Regions from separate parts of the Escherichia sp. MAL-1 genome, predicted to be linked through region 1. Evidence: predicted binding sites of a transcription regulator. Region 1 holds the regulator's gene; each other region holds the start of a gene.
The links. Region 1 encodes LexA, which represses DNA repair genes until DNA is damaged. Its sites were predicted from a motif close to TNCTGTATGTACATACAGNA; they were not measured.
Positions count from the first base shown of each region.

Region 1 (4,937 bases):
TCGATGGGATCGATAGATTCACGCCAGTCTGGTACGTGCTGGTTAAGGTAGGTCATCAACGGCATTGGTTCACCGAAGTTGACGTAACCCTGACCGAGATTACGCAGCTTGCTTAAACCGCGCAGCATCTGCGGCAGGCTCTCTTTCTCTTTCGTCGCGCCGCGCAGTTCTTTGGCGTAAGTACCCACTTCCATGACGTGCTCATAACCGATGTAGATCGGAATCAGCGTAATCGGACGCGTGCCGCCACGCAGCATCGCCTGAATGGTCATCGACAGCGTACCGGTTTTCGGATCCAGCAAACGCCCCGTGCGGGAACGACCGCCTTCCACGAAGTACTCGACGGAATAACCACGGCTGAACAGTTCGCCGAGATACTCACGGAAAACGGTGGAATAAAGTTTATTGCCTTTAAAAGTACGGCGAATAAAGAACGCCCCCAGACGGCGGAAAATCGGCCCGGCCGGCCAGAAGTTCAGGTTGATCCCAGCGGCGATATGCGGCGGCACCAGCCCCTGGTGATACAGCACGTAAGAAAGCAGCAGGTAGTCCATGTGGCTGCGGTGGCAAGGCACATATACCAGCTCATGACCGTCGTGGGCCAGCTGGCGAACGCGCTCGGCGTTATGGACGTTGATGCCCTGGTAAAGGCGGTTCCAGGTGAAGCCCAGAATACGGTCAGTCAGGCGAATCATCTCGTAAGAGAAATTCGCCGCAATCTCTTCCATCAGCGCAATCGCGTTCTGCTGCGCTTTTTCATGGGAGATTTTTTTGCTGCGCGCTTCATCTTCTACCGCTTTGGCAATGGCGCGGGAGGCGAGCAGCTTATTAAACAGATCCTGACGAGCAGGCAGACGTGGGCCCACAGCAGCCAGACGTTGACGGGCAAAGTGCATACGCGCCACGCGCGCCAGTTTCTGTGCGATAGTTTTATCCGTGCCGTGTTCATCCGCCATACGGCGCAGCGAAACTGACGGCGAGAAACGCACAAAACTGTCGCGACCGAGCCACAGTACGGCGAAAAATTTCTGTACGCCGTTAAGCATACGCAGCGGCGGGTTTACTTCGCCTTTTTCACGCCCCGGCGCGCGACCAAACATCACCGATACTGGCACCATCTGCACATCCAGATTTGGGTTGCTACGGTGCAAATCGAGATAGTCGTGGAACAGCTTAATAGACTCTTCTTTCGGCGTGTAATAGGTGAATACACGCGGCCCGCCGTGAATGAACACATAGCGCGGCAGTAGCGTGCCGTCGATTTCCAGCGGCTCTAACGGGTCAGGCAAGTCATGAGCCAGACACTGGGCGCGTAACGTCAGCAAATCTGCTTTCGAGTTGTACGGTAAAACGTACATAATTGGACGAGAGGTATCCAGCCCCAGTTCCGGGGCAGGATCTGCCGGAATAGACTTGCTTTTTACCAGGATGCTTAATGGTAAATTCAGTAATTTGTAGTAAATTCGTGGCCAGCCGGACATAAACGATGTAAAGCCTCTGGTTAATAATGCAAATGCGCGGCAAGGATAGCAGAAAGTCATGGGAAATTCTGTGGTATCCGCTCATGTTTCGCGCAGCGTTACGCAAACCCGAATCATCGGATTTAACGGTACACTGATATTGACGCTCATAATGTAAAAAGGTTCTTTCAATGGCCAATAATACCACTGGATTCACCCGAATTATCAAAGCTGCTGGCTATTCCTGGAAAGGTTTACGCGCTGCATGGATCAACGAAGCGGCATTCCGTCAGGAAGGCGTAGCGGTATTGTTGGCGGTGGTCATCGCCTGCTGGCTGGATGTGGACGCAATTACCCGCGTGCTGCTTATCAGCTCCGTGATGCTGGTGATGATTGTGGAAATCCTCAATAGCGCCATCGAAGCAGTGGTTGACCGAATTGGCTCTGAATACCATGAGCTTTCCGGACGCGCTAAAGATATGGGATCCGCCGCGGTGCTGATTGCGATTATCGTCGCCGTGATAACCTGGTGCATCCTGTTATGGTCGCATTTTGGATAACCCTTCCAGATTTCGATAAATCTCTGGTTTATTGTGCAGTTTATGGTTCCAAAATCGCCTTTTGCTGTATATACTCACAGCATAACTGTATATACACCCAGGGGGCGGAATGAAAGCGTTAACGGCCAGGCAACAAGAGGTGTTTGATCTCATCCGTGATCACATCAGCCAGACAGGTATGCCGCCGACGCGTGCGGAAATCGCGCAGCGTTTGGGGTTCCGTTCCCCAAACGCGGCTGAAGAACATCTGAAGGCGCTGGCACGCAAAGGCGTTATTGAAATTGTTTCCGGCGCATCACGCGGGATTCGTCTGTTGCAGGAAGAGGAAGAAGGGTTGCCGCTGGTAGGTCGTGTGGCTGCCGGTGAACCGCTTCTGGCGCAACAGCATATTGAAGGTCATTATCAGGTCGATCCTTCCTTGTTCAAGCCGAATGCTGATTTCCTGCTGCGCGTCAGCGGGATGTCGATGAAAGATATCGGCATTATGGATGGTGACTTGCTGGCAGTGCATAAAACTCAGGATGTACGTAACGGTCAGGTCGTTGTCGCACGTATTGATGACGAAGTTACCGTTAAGCGCCTGAAAAAACAGGGCAATAAAGTCGAACTGTTGCCAGAAAATAGCGAGTTTAAACCAATTGTCGTTGACCTTCGTCAGCAGAGCTTCACCATTGAAGGGCTGGCGGTTGGGGTTATTCGCAACGGCGACTGGCTGTAACATATCTCTGAGACCGCGATGCCGCCAGGCGTCGCGGTTTGTTTTTCATCTCTCTTCATCAGGCTTGTCTGCATGGCATTCCTCACTTCATCTGATAAAGCACTCTGGCATCTCGCCTTACCCATGATTTTCTCCAATATCACCGTTCCGTTGCTGGGACTGGTCGATACGGCGGTAATTGGTCATCTTGATAGCCCGGTTTATTTGGGCGGCGTGGCGGTTGGTGCAACGGCGACCAGCTTTCTCTTTATGCTGTTGCTGTTTTTACGCATGAGCACCACCGGGCTGACTGCGCAGGCTTATGGTGCCAAAAATCCTCAGGCATTAGCCCGTGCGCTGGTGCAACCGTTGCTGTTGGCGTTGGGGGCTGGGGCGTTAATTGCGCTGCTGCGTACACCGATTATCGATCTGGCTCTGCATATTGTTGGCGGTAGTGAAGCAGTCCTGGAACAGGCGCGGCGCTTTCTTGAAATCCGCTGGTTAAGCGCACCGGCGTCGCTGGCGAATCTGGTATTACTCGGTTGGTTACTCGGCGTGCAATATGCCCGTGCGCCAGTAATTTTGTTAGTGGTCGGCAATATCCTCAACATTGTGCTGGATGTCTGGCTAGTGATGGGGCTGCATATGAACGTGCAGGGCGCGGCGCTGGCGACGGTTATTGCGGAATATGCAACATTGCTGATTGGTCTGCTAATGGTGCGTAAAATCCTCAAACTACGCGGAATTTCCGGCGAAATGCTGAAAACTGCCTGGCGAGGAAACTTCCGTCGCTTGCTGGCGCTTAACCGCGATATCATGCTGCGTTCGCTGTTGTTGCAACTCTGTTTCGGCGCGATCACCGTACTTGGTGCGCGACTGGGGAGTGACATTATCGCTGTTAACGCGGTTCTGATGACGCTACTCACCTTTACCGCCTATGCGCTTGATGGTTTTGCCTACGCGGTTGAAGCGCACTCCGGTCAGGCATACGGTGCGCGCGACGGTAGCCAGTTGCTGGATGTATGGCGGGCAGCGTGCCGCCAGTCGGGGATTGTAGCGTTACTGTTTTCGGTGGTTTATTTGCTGGCAGGGGAACACATCATTGCGTTGCTGACGTCGTTAACCCAGATTCAGCAGCTGGCTGACCGCTATCTTATCTGGCAGGTGATTTTGCCGTTGGTTGGCGTCTGGTGTTATCTGCTGGACGGCATGTTTATAGGCGCAACGCGTGCCGCCGAAATGCGTAACAGTATGGCGGTGGCCGCCGCAGGTTTTGCGCTGACGCTCCTTACGCTGCCGTGGCTGGGTAATCATGGTTTGTGGCTGGCATTAACCGTCTTTCTGGCGTTGCGCGGGCTTTCTCTGGCGGCTATCTGGCGGCGTCACTGGCGTAACGGTACCTGGTTTGCCGCAACGTGACGGTTAAAAATTCTGAATAAATTATCCTAAGCCAAATTGCTGACTACACTTAATCTCACGTTCAGAAGAAAAGTGAACGTACTCTCATTCACAACCTAACGATGAGGTCTTGATTATGAATAAAGATGAAGCCGGCGGTAACTGGAAACAGTTTAAAGGTAAAGTGAAAGAGCAATGGGGCAAACTGACCGATGATGATATGACGATCATTGAAGGTAAACGTGATCAACTGGTCGGTAAAATCCAGGAACGTTATGGTTATCAGAAAGATCAGGCAGAAAAAGAGGTCGTGGATTGGGAAACCCGCAATGAATATCGCTGGTAATTAATCCCTCCTGCCCGACGTGTACAAGGATGTACGCCCTCTTAACGCGGTTTCTTTTTCACCTGCACAGAGTGATCATGCTGGCACTGTTCAGGATGACGACACGCTTCCACTTCCACGCATGCCGCACAGAGCCCATGTGCTTCAATCACATTATGCCGCAGGGCAAACCCCATTTTTGCCGCCAGCGTATGCATGATGTCTTCCACGCCTTCTGCACATTCTTCTTTCACCGCGCCGCAGCGATCGCAAATAAACATAGCTGACGTATGGGTGGGCTGGTCGAACAGATGGCAGAGCACATAACTGTTGGTGGATTCCACCTTATGCACAAAACCTTGCTCAAGCAGAAAATCCAGCGCGCGATAAACCGTTGGCGGCTTGGCTTGCGGTTCAGCTTCGCGCAGCAAATCAAGCAGATCATAAGCGCTGATAGCGCCATCCTGCAGACTCATCAGGCGCAACACTTCCAGGCG
Region 1 covers NZ_CM129609.1:4,571,773-4,576,709, reverse strand. The annotation lists gene plsB (glycerol-3-phosphate 1-O-acyltransferase PlsB) at 1-1,481, opposite strand, end outside; gene dgkA (diacylglycerol kinase) at 1,652-2,020, shown strand; gene lexA (transcriptional repressor LexA) at 2,130-2,738, shown strand; gene dinF (MATE family efflux transporter DinF) at 2,811-4,136, shown strand; gene ACU8XX_RS22860 (CsbD family protein) at 4,252-4,461, shown strand; gene zur (zinc uptake transcriptional repressor Zur) at 4,503-4,937, opposite strand, start outside.

Region 2 (4,937 bases), 2.4 Mb from region 1:
TACCAACTCTACACGCTGTTAAATCGTGCAAGATTATTTGGCGGTCAGCATTTGGTTATTGCTCAGCAGTCATTGGATAGATTATTAGCAGCATGATATGGGTTGAGGATAATGGCCGCTCCGTGCGGCCTTTTGATTAAATAAACCCAAGCAGAGAAAAGAATACATAACCTGCAGCAATACAAATAACCGGCAGGATATACAGTGAGAAAAACTGCAGGAAAATAGTATGGTGCGGAACAACAATACGGGACTCAATTTGTTCACGCGTTAGCCCCTCTTCCCCTTTGGCTTTTTCCAGAATGAGTTGATCTTCAACACCTTCCCGCAAGAAGCGCGCCTGGCGACTCATCCGGGCACCGGAATCCTGCAACGCCAGTCCGACAAAAATCAGGATGAAAATCACCCAGAACATAACGTTCACGCCACCATTAAAATTGGGCGTCGGGGAGTTATACCAGAATAGATTCAAAAAAGGCGTATTCGCCTGCATCATATCGATCATGACATGAGTAAAGTCGAGCATGACCGCATTAATGCCTTCCTGGTTTTCCTGTCGGGTATTCATAAATTTCAGCAAAGAAATCAATGTAGAGATCAATGCAGGTATAAAAATCACCCAACCCAAAATCCTTTTCAAAACAGCAATGCGTCCAGCTTGTTGATACGTCATGAGTTCTCCTTGATTAAGACGCGTCGTTTCACTTAGTTTACCTGTAGATATCTGTTTTCGCCCATTCTTTAAAGGCGATATGATAGGCGCTTAATCATAAGCACGGCTTAATACCTTACACATAATGCTCTAAAGGAGAGGTTGTAATGTCAACCCCGCGTCAGATTCTTGCTGCAATTTTTGATATGGATGGATTACTTATCGACTCAGAACCTTTATGGGATCGAGCCGAACTGGATGTGATGGCAAGCCTGGGGGTGGATATCTCCCGTCGTAACGAGCTGCCGGACACCTTAGGTTTACGCATCGATATGGTGGTCGATCTTTGGTACGCCCGGCAACCGTGGAATGGGCCAAGCCGTCAGGAAGTAGTAGAACGGGTTATTGCCCGTGCCATTTCACTGGTTGAAGAGACACGTCCATTATTACCAGGCGTGCGCGAAGCCGTTGCGTTATGCAAAGAACAAGGTTTATTGGTGGGACTGGCCTCCGCGTCACCACTACATATGCTGAAAAAAGTGTTGACCATGTTTGACTTACGCGACAGTTTCGATGCCCTCGCCTCGGCCGAAAAACTGCCTTACAGCAAGCCGCATCCGCAAGTATATCTCGACTGCGCAGCAAAACTGGGCGTTGACCCTCTGACCTGCGTAGCGCTGGAAGATTCGGTAAATGGCATGATCGCCTCTAAAGCAGCCCGCATGCGTTCCATCGTCGTTCCTGCGCCAGAAGCGCAAAATGATCCACGTTTTGTATTAGCAGACGTCAAACTCTCATCGCTGACAGAACTCACCGCAAAAGACCTTCTCGGTTAATGACCAGGGGCAGTGATCTCGCTGCCCCTGGTTCTTTATCTGAAATTGCATTCAACTGACGGATTAATCGTCAATTTAAGAGAAAGAGTTACACCGTCACCACTTCCGTGCACTGTATAAAAATCCTATACTGTACGTATCGACAGTTTAGTGAGTTTTATCATGACGGCGGAAGGTCACCTTCTCTTTTCTATTGCTTGTGCGGTATTTGCCAAAAATGCCGAGCTGACGCCCGTGCTGGCACAGGGTGACTGGTGGCATATTGTCCCTTCCGCAATCCTGACGTGTTTGTTACCGGACATCGATCACCCAAAGTCGTTTCTTGGGCAGCGATTAAAATGGATATCAAAACCGATCGCCCGCGCTTTTGGGCATCGTGGTTTTACCCACAGTCTGCTGGCGGTATTTGCGCTGCTGGCAACCTTTTACCTTAAGGTTCCGGAAGGCTGGTTCATTCCGGCTGATGCGCTACAAGGAATGGTGCTGGGTTATTTGAGCCACATACTTGCCGATATGCTGACACCCGCCGGTGTTCCCCTGCTCTGGCCATGCCGCTGGCGTTTCCGCTTGCCTATCCTGGTTCCCCAAAAGGGCAACCAACTGGAACGTTTTATCTGCATGGCATTATTTGTCTGGTCGGTATGGATGCCCCATTCATTACCCGAGAACAGCGCTGTTCGTTGGTCATCGCAAATGATCAATACCTTGCAGATCCAGTTTCATCGGCTTATTAAGCATCAGGTTGAATACTAAAAAGGCAAAAATCACCTTTCTGGAATAAGCAATTCCATTTGAATATAAGAGCCAGCTCACAGTTCTGTTAATCTTGCGCCAACACTATGACTGCTACGCAGTGATAGAAATAATAAGATCAGGAGAACGGGGATGAACTTTCCATTAATTGCGAACATCGTGGTGTTCGTTGTACTGCTGTTTGCGCTGGCTCAGACCCGCCATAAACAGTGGAGTCTGGCGAAAAAAGTGCTGGTGGGTCTGGTGATGGGTGTGGTTTTTGGCCTTGCCCTGCATACCATTTATGGTTCTGACAGCCAGGTACTTAAAGATTCTGTACAGTGGTTTAACATCGTTGGTAACGGCTATGTTCAACTGCTGCAAATGATCGTTATGCCGTTAGTCTTCGCCTCTATTCTGAGCGCGGTTGCCCGTCTGCATAACGCATCTCAGTTAGGCAAAATCAGTTTTCTGACCATCGGTACGCTTTTGTTTACCACGCTGATTGCGGCGCTGGTCGGTGTGCTGGTCACCAACCTGTTTGGTTTGACGGCTGAAGGTCTGGTTCAGGGTGGTGCAGAAACTGCACGTCTGAACGCCATTGAAAGTAACTATGTTGGTAAAGTCTCTGATCTGAGCGTTCCGCAGCTGGTCTTGTCCTTTATCCCGAAAAACCCGTTTGCCGATCTTACCGGAGCCAATCCGACGTCAATTATCAGCGTGGTAATTTTTGCCGCATTCCTCGGCGTAGCTGCATTGAAACTGCTGAAGGATGATGCGCCGAAAGGTGAACGCGTCTTAGCCGCTATCGATACCCTACAAAGCTGGGTGATGAAACTGGTTCGCCTGGTCATGCAGTTGACCCCTTACGGCGTTCTGGCTCTAATGACCAAAGTGGTTGCAGGTTCTAACTTGCAAGACATCATCAAACTGGGAAGTTTCGTTGTCGCGTCCTACCTCGGTCTGCTGATTATGTTTGCAGTGCATGGCATTCTGCTGGGCATTAATGGCGTGAGTCCGCTGAAGTACTTCCGTAAGGTATGGCCTGTGCTGACGTTTGCCTTTACCAGCCGTTCCAGTGCTGCGTCTATCCCACTGAATGTGGAAGCACAAACGCGTCGTCTGGGCGTTCCTGAATCCATCGCCAGTTTCGCCGCCTCTTTCGGTGCAACCATTGGTCAGAACGGCTGCGCCGGTTTGTATCCGGCAATGCTGGCGGTGATGGTTGCGCCTACGGTTGGCATTAACCCGCTGGACCCGATGTGGATTGCGACGCTGGTCGGTATTGTTACCGTTAGCTCCGCAGGCGTTGCCGGTGTCGGTGGTGGTGCAACTTTCGCCGCACTGATTGTGCTGCCTGCGATGGGCCTGCCAGTAACCCTGGTGGCGCTGTTAATCTCCGTTGAACCGCTTATCGACATGGGCCGTACGGCGCTAAACGTTAGTGGCTCGATGACAGCTGGCACGCTGACCAGCCAGTGGCTGAAGCAAACCGATAAAGCCATTCTGGATAGCGAAGACGACGCCGAACTGGCACACCATTAATTCTTATGCTGGCAACGGTCCGTTTCATATAGGGGCCGTTGCCTTACTTTTTAAATGTTCCATCGCGGCGATGCATACTGACTCATATTTAAACAGATCGTCAGCGAAAAAAATGTCCAACTTATCAATACATTCCTGGCTCAATGAATGTGCCTGTAGCGAGAAGCTTAAAACCTCATACCCGAGACGTTTTCTAAGTGAACTATCTGGAATACTCATAATATCTTCAAGTATACCACTTCCCATTCCCGGAAGATTTAGTGGATTAAAAAGAAGATTGATATTAAGCATTGATATTATCGAAGGAAACTTTAGGAGACTCTCATTTTTTTGAATCGCAGCAAAAATGCTCCCGACAGGATGTATATAATTTTGTTCATAGTATATAGTCCTTAAATAATGAATAACCAACCTGTTTTTTATATTGATCAAATTCGTCATTTTTTCTGGGCGAAACACAGAAGTGACATCCATTCCAATAAAATCTTTATTTATACCTCTTATCCGAATTTCACTACCATAAAGATTATTAATTATTACTTTATATTTAACATTGTCCTGCAGATATGTATCAAAACTAAGTGCTGGCGCTCCTGGCTTTGAGGCATCATAGTTAATGTTAGACATATAGGCAATCATATAATTAAAGTTTGATTCTGCTATTTCATCGCAGTCACATTGACCCGTTGATATAAAGAAAGTGAGTGCTGTCATAGTAGACTGCAGCCTTTCTTTAAAAGAGTCGAAAGCCAGGCTTTTAATATTTAAATCACCATAATTACTCTGTATTAAGTTTGTAGAAAACATCTCCCGCCTCATATTGTTAACAAAATTATTATCTCATTTAAATCTAAGTCATTTACAATATAAGTTTAAGAGCGACGCCACAGGATGAACTATCAAAAATAGCTCATCATGATTAGCAAAACTTAACCATTTTAAAATAAATAAACAATTAAAGAAAAAAGATCACTTATTTATAGCAATAGATCGTCAAAGGCAGCTTTTTGTTACAGGTGGTTTGAATGAATGTAGCAATGAAATACAAAATTTCAGGCCATGTAACTCCCGGCAAAACCGGGAGGTACGTAATCCTTACTCAGTCACTTCCCCTTCCTGGCGGATCTGATTTGCCCAACGCTGGGCGGATTCAGGCACAGTAAACGCCGGTG
Region 2 covers NZ_CM129609.1:2,196,648-2,201,584, reverse strand. The annotation lists gene ACU8XX_RS10730 (fructosamine kinase family protein) at 1-96, shown strand, start outside; gene ACU8XX_RS10725 (YniB family protein) at 137-673, opposite strand; gene hxpB (hexitol phosphatase HxpB) at 820-1,488, shown strand; gene ACU8XX_RS10715 (metal-dependent hydrolase) at 1,651-2,241, shown strand; gene tcyP (cystine/sulfocysteine:cation symporter) at 2,374-3,765, shown strand; gene ydjO (protein YdjO) at 3,790-4,572, opposite strand; gene cedA (cell division activator CedA) at 4,861-4,937, opposite strand, start outside.
Region 2: ACU8XX_RS10715 (metal-dependent hydrolase) is a predicted target of LexA. The motif match lies at 1,617-1,636, and genes of this name have one in related genera.

Region 3 (4,937 bases), 150 kb from region 1:
TGGCCAGCATTCCCTGCCGGCCAGACCTGCGGCAGGTGCGTTTTGAGGTCCAGCACAGCCGGGTCAATAACCCGGCGCTGGCGAAAGAGCTGCAGGACTTCACCAATGACTGCTACGCATTGGCATTGTACACCTGGCAGAACCGTGACCAGGGGCAGACAACGGACAAGGCGACGCTGCGTGATATCGAATGGCTGGGGTCGAAAACCTTCCTGAATGGCGGGTACTACAACAACCTGCAGTCGAAGACACCGCGCGCCAGCTTCCCATGGAATGAATCTCGGGACAGCGGCCGACCGAACACCGGCCGGGGTGGGTACCCGACCTGCAGCGAGTGGTGGTCGGCGGCCGACACCGGCCTGGAAGCCCGGGTGGTGAAGCAGGTTGATCCGGGTGTGATGCTGCGAATGTCCGCCGCGCTCAAGATGATGGGGGAGAACAACGCCGACTACAAGGAGGCGGTGGTGCGTCGCCTGGTCAGCCCGGATAACCTGACGGTTTCCCAGGGTGGGCGCGCTTATGCCGGCTATGGCGGCAATGCGGACTTCACGGGGGATAATGCCGCCACGCGTCTGGCTTCCATTGGCGGCACGGCTCTGGGGAGCCTGGCGGCCTTCCCGGCCTTTGATGCCATGCGTCAGGCCTTGCCGATGGTGCAGGCTGTCCTGCTGATGGCGGTGTATATCATGGTACCGCTTATTCTGGCCTTTGCGGCCTATGAGTACAAAACAGTGATCACCGTGACGTTTGTGGTGTTCGCACTGAACTTCCTGACGTTCTGGTGGGAGCTGGCGCGTTGGCTGGACAGCTGGTTGCTGGAAGCGCTTTACAGCTCAGACTCGCACAGTCGCTGGAACGTGGCCGGCTTCCAGAACAGCTCTGATGACTTGATCATGAACCTGGTGATGGGATGTATGTTTATCTTGTTGCCGGCAGTGTGGTTAGGAGCATTGTCCTGGGCCGGGGTAAGTGTGGGGCAATCTGTTGGTGCAGCTATTAAGAGTGGTACTGACACGGCTTATGCTACAGGGGGACAATTAGGAAATACTGCCGGAAATGCTATTGCCAGTAAGGGAGCAAGCAACGTACTTAACAAATAGCTATTCGAGGAAAAATTAGATGGCTAATGGATTAGCCATCTGAGTCGCCTCTATAGTTATAAGGACTATTATCCTCTGAGTTAACTTTTGTTTTCCCTTGATACCACCCAGGACCTAAGTCACCAAAAGCTTTATACTTGAAATTCTTATCTACCTGTGTTGGTTGGGGCAAAAAGATAGAAAGGACTAAAAGAGAAATGGCGGTTATGGGGACGGCAATCAGGGTAAAAATAATTCCACCAAACGCAAAAATTAATAGCATGCATAGTGAAAGAAAAATCAAGGGAGTACGACCAATCCAGATTGGCAGGTTATACCCATGTGCTTTAGCCACACAAAAAGCATCCCACTTCAGAATGGTACTTTTGAGACGCTTCCATAGATTTGCCATACGCACACCGCGCTGATAGGCGTGGTGCTGTGTTGTATCGTTCATCATCACTCCTTAACTCGGTGATAGCCTAATCCTATCTTAGCTCAAATAACAATCAATTGCTATTTGCCTGGTTCCTCAGCTAGCAAGCGACCAAGCCTGTCTTTTTGTGTACGATGATGTGCTAGGCGTTCTTTGAAATAAGCCCTCAGATGTTCAGGCTGCTCAGCTTCGACCAGCTCGGCGATCACCGGCATATTGTAGCGTTCTTTGAAAGCAACGCCGCCGGCAGCCAGGTCGACGTTCACCTTATCCATATCCTCTTTGGACAAGTTGGCCAGGTTGTATGAGTGGGTCATCGTCAGGTCTCCTTTTTCTCATTGTAACTCATCGCGTTGCTGCTCCTGCCTGATTTCTCCCTTGTCATAGTAAAATTCTTATCATTATACTGTATGTATGTACAGTTTATTCGTAAAGGTGAGCTATGTATCTGATGGCTTATACCTCCCTTGAAATGCAAGCAGATCCGCAGAAGAAGAGGGCCGGTGTCCCGATTTTTGGTGATGGGGTATCGTGTGGCTTCCCGTCGCCGGCGCAGGACTATGTCGAAAAACGTCTGTCGCTGGATGACTTCTGTATCCGCTACCCGGAGAGCACATACCTGGTTCGTGCCGAGGGTAATTCAATGCAGAACGCCGGCATTCGTGACGGAGATCTCCTGGTTGTCGAGTGCATTCGCCAGGCGCGCCACGGTGACATTGTCATTGCGGCCGTTGACGGTGAGTTCACCTGTAAACGACTCCAGTTGCTGCCGATGCCGGCATTGCTGCCGGCCAACCCGGAATATTCGCCGATCCCCCTGACGGAGGATGTCGACACCGTAGTGTTTGGCGTTGTACGCCATCTCGTCCACAGCTTTAAATCACGGGATTCCTGACTATGTTTGCCCTGGTTGATGTCAACAGCTTCTATGCATCCTGCGAGACCGTATTTCGGCCGGATTTAAGGGGGAAGCCAGTCGTGGTTTTGTCCAACAACGACGGCTGTATTATTGCGAGATCGGCTGCAGCCAAACGACTCGGATACAAAATGGGAGACCCCTGGTTCAAGGTGGCCAGGGAGGCCGAACGCAGAGGCGTAGTGGCCTTTTCCAGCAATTATAGCCTGTATTCTGACATGTCTGACAGAGTCATGACTATTTTGCAGCAACTGACCCCTCGCGTCGAAATATACAGTATCGACGAGGCATTCTGTGATCTCACTGGTATGAGGAGACTGACCGCGCTGGACGAGTTCGGCCAGCAGCTGCGTGAGCAGATACAGCTTCGCACGCATCTGACAGTGGGCGTCGGGATCGCCCCGACGAAGACGCTGGCCAAGCTGGCCCAGTACGCCAGTAAACGATGGCCGGCGACAAAGGGGGTCGTTGAGTTGAGCAGCCGGCAGCGCCAGGAAAAGCTGATGGCCCTGGTGCCGGTAGAGGAGATTTGGGGGATCGGCACACAGTTAGCCAAAAAGCTGCAGATGATGGGTATCGACACTGCGCTGAAACTTTCCAGACTCTCGCCGGCATTCGCGCGCAAACAGTTTTCCGTAGTGGTCGAAAGGACCGTTCGGGAGCTAAACGGAATATCGTGTCTGGGCCTGGAGGAGTTTGCGGCGCCTAAAGAACAGATAATTTGCTCCCGTTCTTTTGGCGAAAAACCAACGGATGAGGACAGCGTGCATCAGGCAATTTGCGCACATGCGGAGCGTGCAGCTGAAAAGCTACGGGCAGAGCACCAGTATTGCAAAAGGATCGGTGTTTTTGTCAGTACCAGCCCATTTGCTGAAAACGAGATATTTTATAAGAACCAGGCTTCAACCGAATTAGCCGTGGCGACTCAAGATACCAGGGACATCATTGGCGCTGCGCTCAAAGCGTTAGACGCTGTATTTATCCCGGGGCACCGTTATCATCGAGCAGGTGTAATACTGACTGATTTTTGTAGCGGGAAGGTATCCCAGCTGACATTGTTTGATGAATATCAACCTCAGCGTAATAGCGATAAATTAATGGAAGTGCTGGACAGGATAAATGGTTCAGGAACAACTAAAGTATGGTTTGCCGGGCAAGGAATACAGGGTGCGAATGCTGACTGGAAAATGCGACGTGGAAAGCTGTCACCGAGTTGGACAACGAAATATTCTGATTTGCTTAAGGTTCATTGCTAAAGGTTAATGGGGGCACGTTAATACATTGGTTGCCCCCTGTTCAGGGATGGTGTTAGATATATTCGCTAGTGATGCCAATAATAACACATAATGCGTGCAGTGAGATAGGTAGCGCTAAACCTTTACTATAATACCTGGCTGCGCAAAAAATAATGGATACAGTAAACATCAGTATTTGTGTTTGAATGGAATACTGACTATGCATCCATGCGAATACTGTTGATACAATTATCCCGCCAGCAATGTATCCTAATCTCTCACCCAGTAGGTTTAGGAATGAGCTTAAAAATATTCCGCGAAAAATTAATTCTTCTAAGATAGGGGTAAGTATGATTGTGCTAATGATCCTGACAGCAATCTCTTGAGAGCTTAACCCTTTTAAGAAGTTTTGCATGTAAGGCTCGTCTGGCGTTAAGTAATATGCTGCAGTGTAAGAGGCAAGGATCGCAAGAGCAAACCAGGTCGATCGAAGATTGATTGTTCCAGGTGATATTTTATTACCCTGAAGGGAGTTATTTAGAACGTTAACGAGTGATATGGAAAACACTATTCCTATTACAGTTTTGGTGATGGATAATTCCAGGAAAGTGAGATGAAGTGTCTTCAGTAACCACAGGTTTAATAAAATGCTGTCTTGAAAGAACTTAAAGAGTGCAATGGAAGCGACTCCATAAAGAAGAATACTGAATTTATTGATTAACGAAATCATATCACTCACTTTGGGTAATCGAATGTGGTGGGAAGGTTATCAAATAACAGATGAATGTCTACAGCCTATTTGACGAACATTGTTCTGATTGCTAGGATGACCGCGTTGTACTGTCGTCTATGGACGACCATCCAATGTCTCAGCACTCTGTGAGAGACGCCTTCGGGTGAGTGCCAGCCAATGTTTCATGTGACCTGTGAGAAACGCCTTCGGGTGGTCACAATATCCTCGTAGCCTGGAAGAGGATGCCTAATTGGCGGTACCTCCGTTTACCCTTTGAGAACGGAGATCACAATAGTGATGAAGGTTCATTAACGACTCAACCGAGCCTGTTCCGGCACGGTTCCTTTCACCGATGACGTATGTATTGCGTCTTTCAGCGATAAAGCTCGCCACGGCGAGGTTTTACGCTTCAACGTTTTGAATTTCAATCTCTTATGACGTCTTAGTGACGATGCGACTTTTGAACGCACGTATAAGGCCATTTGGTACATTTGGCCGCTTACGTGAGTCTCATTAGGAGCAGAGGAGCGCGGCGTCA
Region 3 covers NZ_CM129609.1:4,425,229-4,430,165, reverse strand. The annotation lists gene ACU8XX_RS22160 (conjugal transfer protein TraG N-terminal domain-containing protein) at 1-1,100, shown strand, start outside; gene ACU8XX_RS22155 (hypothetical protein) at 1,132-1,536, opposite strand; gene ACU8XX_RS22150 (DNA polymerase III subunit theta) at 1,596-1,832, opposite strand; gene umuD (translesion error-prone DNA polymerase V autoproteolytic subunit) at 1,967-2,410, shown strand; gene umuC (translesion error-prone DNA polymerase V subunit UmuC) at 2,413-3,687, shown strand; gene ACU8XX_RS22135 (CPBP family intramembrane glutamic endopeptidase) at 3,740-4,396, opposite strand; gene ACU8XX_RS22130 (hypothetical protein) at 4,708-4,937, opposite strand, start outside.
Region 3: umuD (translesion error-prone DNA polymerase V autoproteolytic subunit) is a predicted target of LexA. The motif match lies at 1,920-1,939, and genes of this name have one in related genera.

Region 4 (4,937 bases), 1.5 Mb from region 1:
TCGTGGTCAACGGGGAACGCGTCGCACGCTGCATTATTACTTTGTCGCACAGGATATTCACGAGCGTGCCAGCTCTTCTCATATTCAGTATCAAACATTGCGTGAACATTTTCGCCACAGCGACGTGCTGTTCCGTTTTCAGCGGCTGATGTCGATGCAGGGCCAGGCGTGCCAGCAACTGTCACGCTGTATTTTGTTGCGTCAGCCTTATCAACATGATCCGCATTTTGAGCGCGCTTTTACGCATATTGATGCTGCGCTGGAGCGGATGCGCGATAACGGCGCACCCGCCGATTTACTCAAAACACTGGGATTTTTGCTGAACAATTTACGCGCCATTGATGCCCAACTGGCAACAATTGAATCAGAACAGGCCCAGGCACTACCCCATAATAATGACGAAAATGAGCTCGCTGATGACAGCCCGCACGGGTTGAGTGATATCTGGCTGCGTCTTAGCCGTCACTTCACGCCGGAATCCGCCCTCTTCCGTCATGCGGTAAGAATGTCGCTGGTGTTGTGCTTCGGCTACGCCATCATTCAGATAACCGGAATGCATCACGGGTATTGGATCTTGCTGACAAGTTTGTTTGTCTGCCAGCCAAACTATAACGCCACGCGCCACCGCCTGAAGTTAAGGATTATTGGTACGCTGGTAGGTATCGCCATTGGCATTCCTGTGCTGTGGTTTGTGCCATCACTGGAAGGGCAGCTGGTGCTGCTGGTTATTACCGGCGTGCTCTTTTTTGCCTTCCGTAACGTGCAATACGCTCATGCAACGATGTTCATCACACTTTTGGTGCTACTGTGTTTTAACTTACTGGGTGAAGGTTTTGAAGTAGCGTTACCTCGCGTAATCGATACGCTGATTGGTTGTGCCATTGCGTGGGCGGCAGTGAGCTACATCTGGCCTGACTGGCAGTTTCGCAATCTGCCGCGCATGCTCGAACGCGCCACAGAGGCCAACTGTCGGTATCTCGATGCCATACTGGAGCAATACCATCAGGGGCGTGATAACCGTCTGGCGTATCGTATTGCCCGCCGCGATGCACACAACCGTGATGCTGAGCTGGCGTCGGTGGTATCAAATATGTCCAGCGAGCCGAACGTTACCCCGCAAATTCGCGAAGCCGCGTTTCGGTTGCTGTGCCTTAACCATACGTTTACCAGCTATATCTCAGCCCTCGGTGCTCACCGGGAGCAGTTAACTAATCCTGAAATTCTGGCGTTTCTTGATGACGCAGTTTGCTATGTTGATGACGCGTTACATCATCAACCTGCTGATGAAGAACGCGTCAATGAGGCATTAGCTAGCCTGAAACAGCGGATGCAGCAACTTGAACCACGGGCAGACAGCAAAGAACCTCTGGTCGTACAACAAGTTGGATTATTGATTGCATTACTGCCTGAGATTGGTCGTCTGCAACGCCAGATTACTCAAGTTCCGCAGGAAACTCCTGTTTCGGCGTAAGAGAGTCAGCCCATTCTGCAAGCTCCTGGCGGCGTGCCACCGGGAGCGCAGCTTCATGAATGCCGATAATGGCACCTTCAAGCATAAACAGAATCTTTTCTGTCACCAGACTGTTTTGCTGCCGCAGTCGCAACCAACACATTTTTGCCCCAAGTATACGTAACGCCCGTACATCCTTAATCCCCACCTCCCCGAGAATCGCTTCCAGATGAAAAGACATATTGGGCAAATCTTTCAGTCTTTCCCGGGTATTGCGCGTGCTTTTCTCTTTCAGCGCTGCATCGAGAGAATATTTCGACAGACGCACCAGCTTCAGTTGATTTCGCCATAGACTTTCATCAACCCGATAGTAATTGAGGGTAACGGATCGGCCACACTTTTTATATGTCAGCCAGACAGGCGGATGTTTTACACAGTACTGTGCACTTTGCTCACAAGCCCGAAGATACAACTCACCATCAGAAACCATCGCAAACACCGTGTCGTCAACGGTCAGGCTGTAACTGCCAAACAATGATCGGTATTCAATTGTGCCCAACGTTGCCAGGTATTCTTGTGATTTATAGATCCGCTTATAGGAGAGGCTTTTCATAAAATTCCTTTTAAAATCATAACATAAAAGAATGATTCACATTAACGGATCCGTTAACTACGAAAATAGGCAACTTATTCTTAAGGGGCAAGATTAATTTATGTTTTCCCGTCACCAACGACAAAATTTGCGAGGCTCTTTCCGAAAATAGGGTTGATCTTTGTTGTCACTGGATGTACTGTACATCCATACAGTAACTCACAGGGGCTGGATTGATTATGTACACTTCAGGCTATGCACATCGTTCTTCGTCGTTCTCATCCGCAGCAAGTAAAATTGCGCGTGTCTCTACGGAAAACACTACAGCCGGGCTTATCAGTGAAGTTGTCTATCGCGAAGATCAGCCCATGATGACGCAACTTCTACTGTTGCCATTGTTACAGCAACTCGGTCAGCAATCGCGCTGGCAACTCTGGTTAACACCGCAACAAAAACTGAGTCGGGAATGGGTTCAGGCATCTGGGCTACCCTTAACGAAAGTAATGCAGATTAGCCAGCTCTCCCCTTGCCACACTGTGGAGTCAATGGTTCGCGCTTTACGCACGGGCAATTACAGTGTGGTGATCGGTTGGTTGGCAGATGATTTGACTGAAGAAGAGCATGCTGAACTTGTTGATGCGGCAAATGAAGGTAACGCTATGGGGTTTATTATGCGTCCGGTAAGCGCATCCTCTCACGCCACGAGACAACTTTCCGGGCTAAAAATTCACTCTAATTTGTATCATTAAGTAAATTTAGGATTAATCCTGGAACTTTTTTTGTCGCCCAGCCAATGCTTTCAGTCGTGACTAATTTTCCTTGCGGAGGCTTGTCTGAAGCGGTTTCCGCGATTCTCTTCTGTAAATTGTCGCTGACAAAAAAGATTAAACATACCTTATACAAGACTTTTTTTTCATATGCCTGACGGAGTTCACACTTGTAAGTTTTCAACTACGTTGTAGACTTTACATCGCCAGGGGTGCTCGGCATAAGCCGAAGATATCGGTAGAGTTAATATTGAGCAGATCCCCCGGTGAAGGATTTAACCGTGTTATCTCGTTGGAGATATTCATGGCGTATTTTGGATGATAACGAGGCGCAAAAAATGAAAAAGACAGCTATCGCGATTGCAGTGGCACTGGCTGGTTTCGCTACCGTAGCGCAGGCCGCTCCGAAAGATAACACCTGGTACACTGGTGCTAAACTGGGCTGGTCCCAGTACCATGACACTGGTTTCATCAACAACAATGGCCCGACCCATGAAAACCAACTGGGCGCTGGTGCTTTTGGTGGTTACCAGGTTAACCCGTATGTTGGCTTTGAAATGGGTTACGACTGGTTAGGTCGTATGCCGTACAAAGGCAGCGTTGAAAACGGTGCATACAAAGCTCAGGGCGTTCAACTGACCGCTAAACTGGGTTACCCAATCACTGACGACCTGGACATCTACACTCGTCTGGGTGGTATGGTATGGCGTGCAGACACTAAATCCAACGTTTATGGTAAAAACCACGACACCGGCGTTTCTCCGGTCTTCGCTGGCGGTGTTGAGTACGCGATCACTCCTGAAATCGCTACCCGTCTGGAATACCAGTGGACCAACAACATCGGTGACGCACACACCATCGGCACTCGTCCGGACAACGGCATGCTGAGCCTGGGTGTTTCCTACCGTTTCGGTCAGGGCGAAGCAGCTCCAGTAGTTGCTCCGGCTCCAGCTCCGGCACCGGAAGTACAGACCAAGCACTTCACTCTGAAGTCTGACGTTCTGTTCAACTTCAACAAAGCAACCCTGAAACCGGAAGGTCAGGCTGCTCTGGATCAGCTGTACAGCCAGCTGAGCAACCTGGATCCGAAAGACGGTTCCGTAGTTGTTCTGGGTTACACCGACCGCATCGGTTCTGACGCTTACAACCAGGGTCTGTCCGAGCGCCGTGCTCAGTCTGTTGTTGATTACCTGATCTCCAAAGGTATCCCGGCAGACAAGATCTCCGCACGTGGTATGGGCGAATCCAACCCGGTTACTGGCAACACCTGTGACAACGTGAAACAGCGTGCTGCACTGATCGACTGCCTGGCTCCGGATCGTCGCGTAGAGATCGAAGTTAAAGGTATCAAAGACGTTGTAACTCAGCCGCAGGCTTAAGTTCTCGTCTGGTAGAAAAACCCCGCTGCTGCGGGGTTTTTTTTGCCTTTAGTAAATTGAACTGACTTTCGTCAGTTATTCCTTACCCAGCAATGCCTGCAGATCCTGCTTCAGAGAAGACATTTTATTCGCGTATTTCTCTTTGTTTTCCGCATCTTCAATCAGCTGAACAATCGTTTCAGAAAGCGTTTTACCGCGACGCTGCGCAAGACCAGCCAGACGTTGCCAGACAATAAATTCCAGATCGATCGATTTTTTGCGCGTATGCTGGTGTTCCGCATTAAAATGGCGCTTTCGTCTTGCCCGAATGGTTTGCTTCATGCGATTGACCAGTTCCGGATTCATATGCTTGTCAATCCAGCCATTTACCAGCACGGGTTCATTTTCCAGCGAGAGCAACACATCGACGGCTTCCTGGGCGGCACTGGCTTCTATGTAACGGGTGATTAACTCCCCTTCGCGATGCTTCTTAACCAGATACTTCCATTTCCAACCGCTTTCAAGATTTTCAAGTTGTTGATATTTCATAGCGATCTCAATGTTACCGTGTAACTCTTTACAGAATATCAGCTTTTTAGGCCAGTGAAGAAAAGAATCTCCATCCTGTGAGCTTTAACGCCCATGCCAGGAGTATTGTCGGTGCTTTCTACGTGTGCTGTAGTGCCGGTTACGGTATAATCGCGGCTTTGACAACAGACTAAAAAACATCAACTTTGACCATTACGAAACTTGCATGGCGTGACCTGGTT
Region 4 covers NZ_CM129609.1:3,104,133-3,109,069, forward strand. The annotation lists gene yccS (YccS family putative transporter) at 1-1,471, shown strand, start outside; gene sxy (CRP-S regulon transcriptional coactivator Sxy) at 1,434-2,063, opposite strand; gene sulA (SOS-induced cell division inhibitor SulA) at 2,282-2,791, shown strand; gene ompA (porin OmpA) at 3,148-4,188, shown strand; gene matP (macrodomain Ter protein MatP) at 4,264-4,716, opposite strand; gene ACU8XX_RS15590 (AAA family ATPase) at 4,902-4,937, shown strand, end outside.
Region 4: sulA (SOS-induced cell division inhibitor SulA) is a predicted target of LexA. The motif match lies at 2,240-2,259, and genes of this name have one in related genera.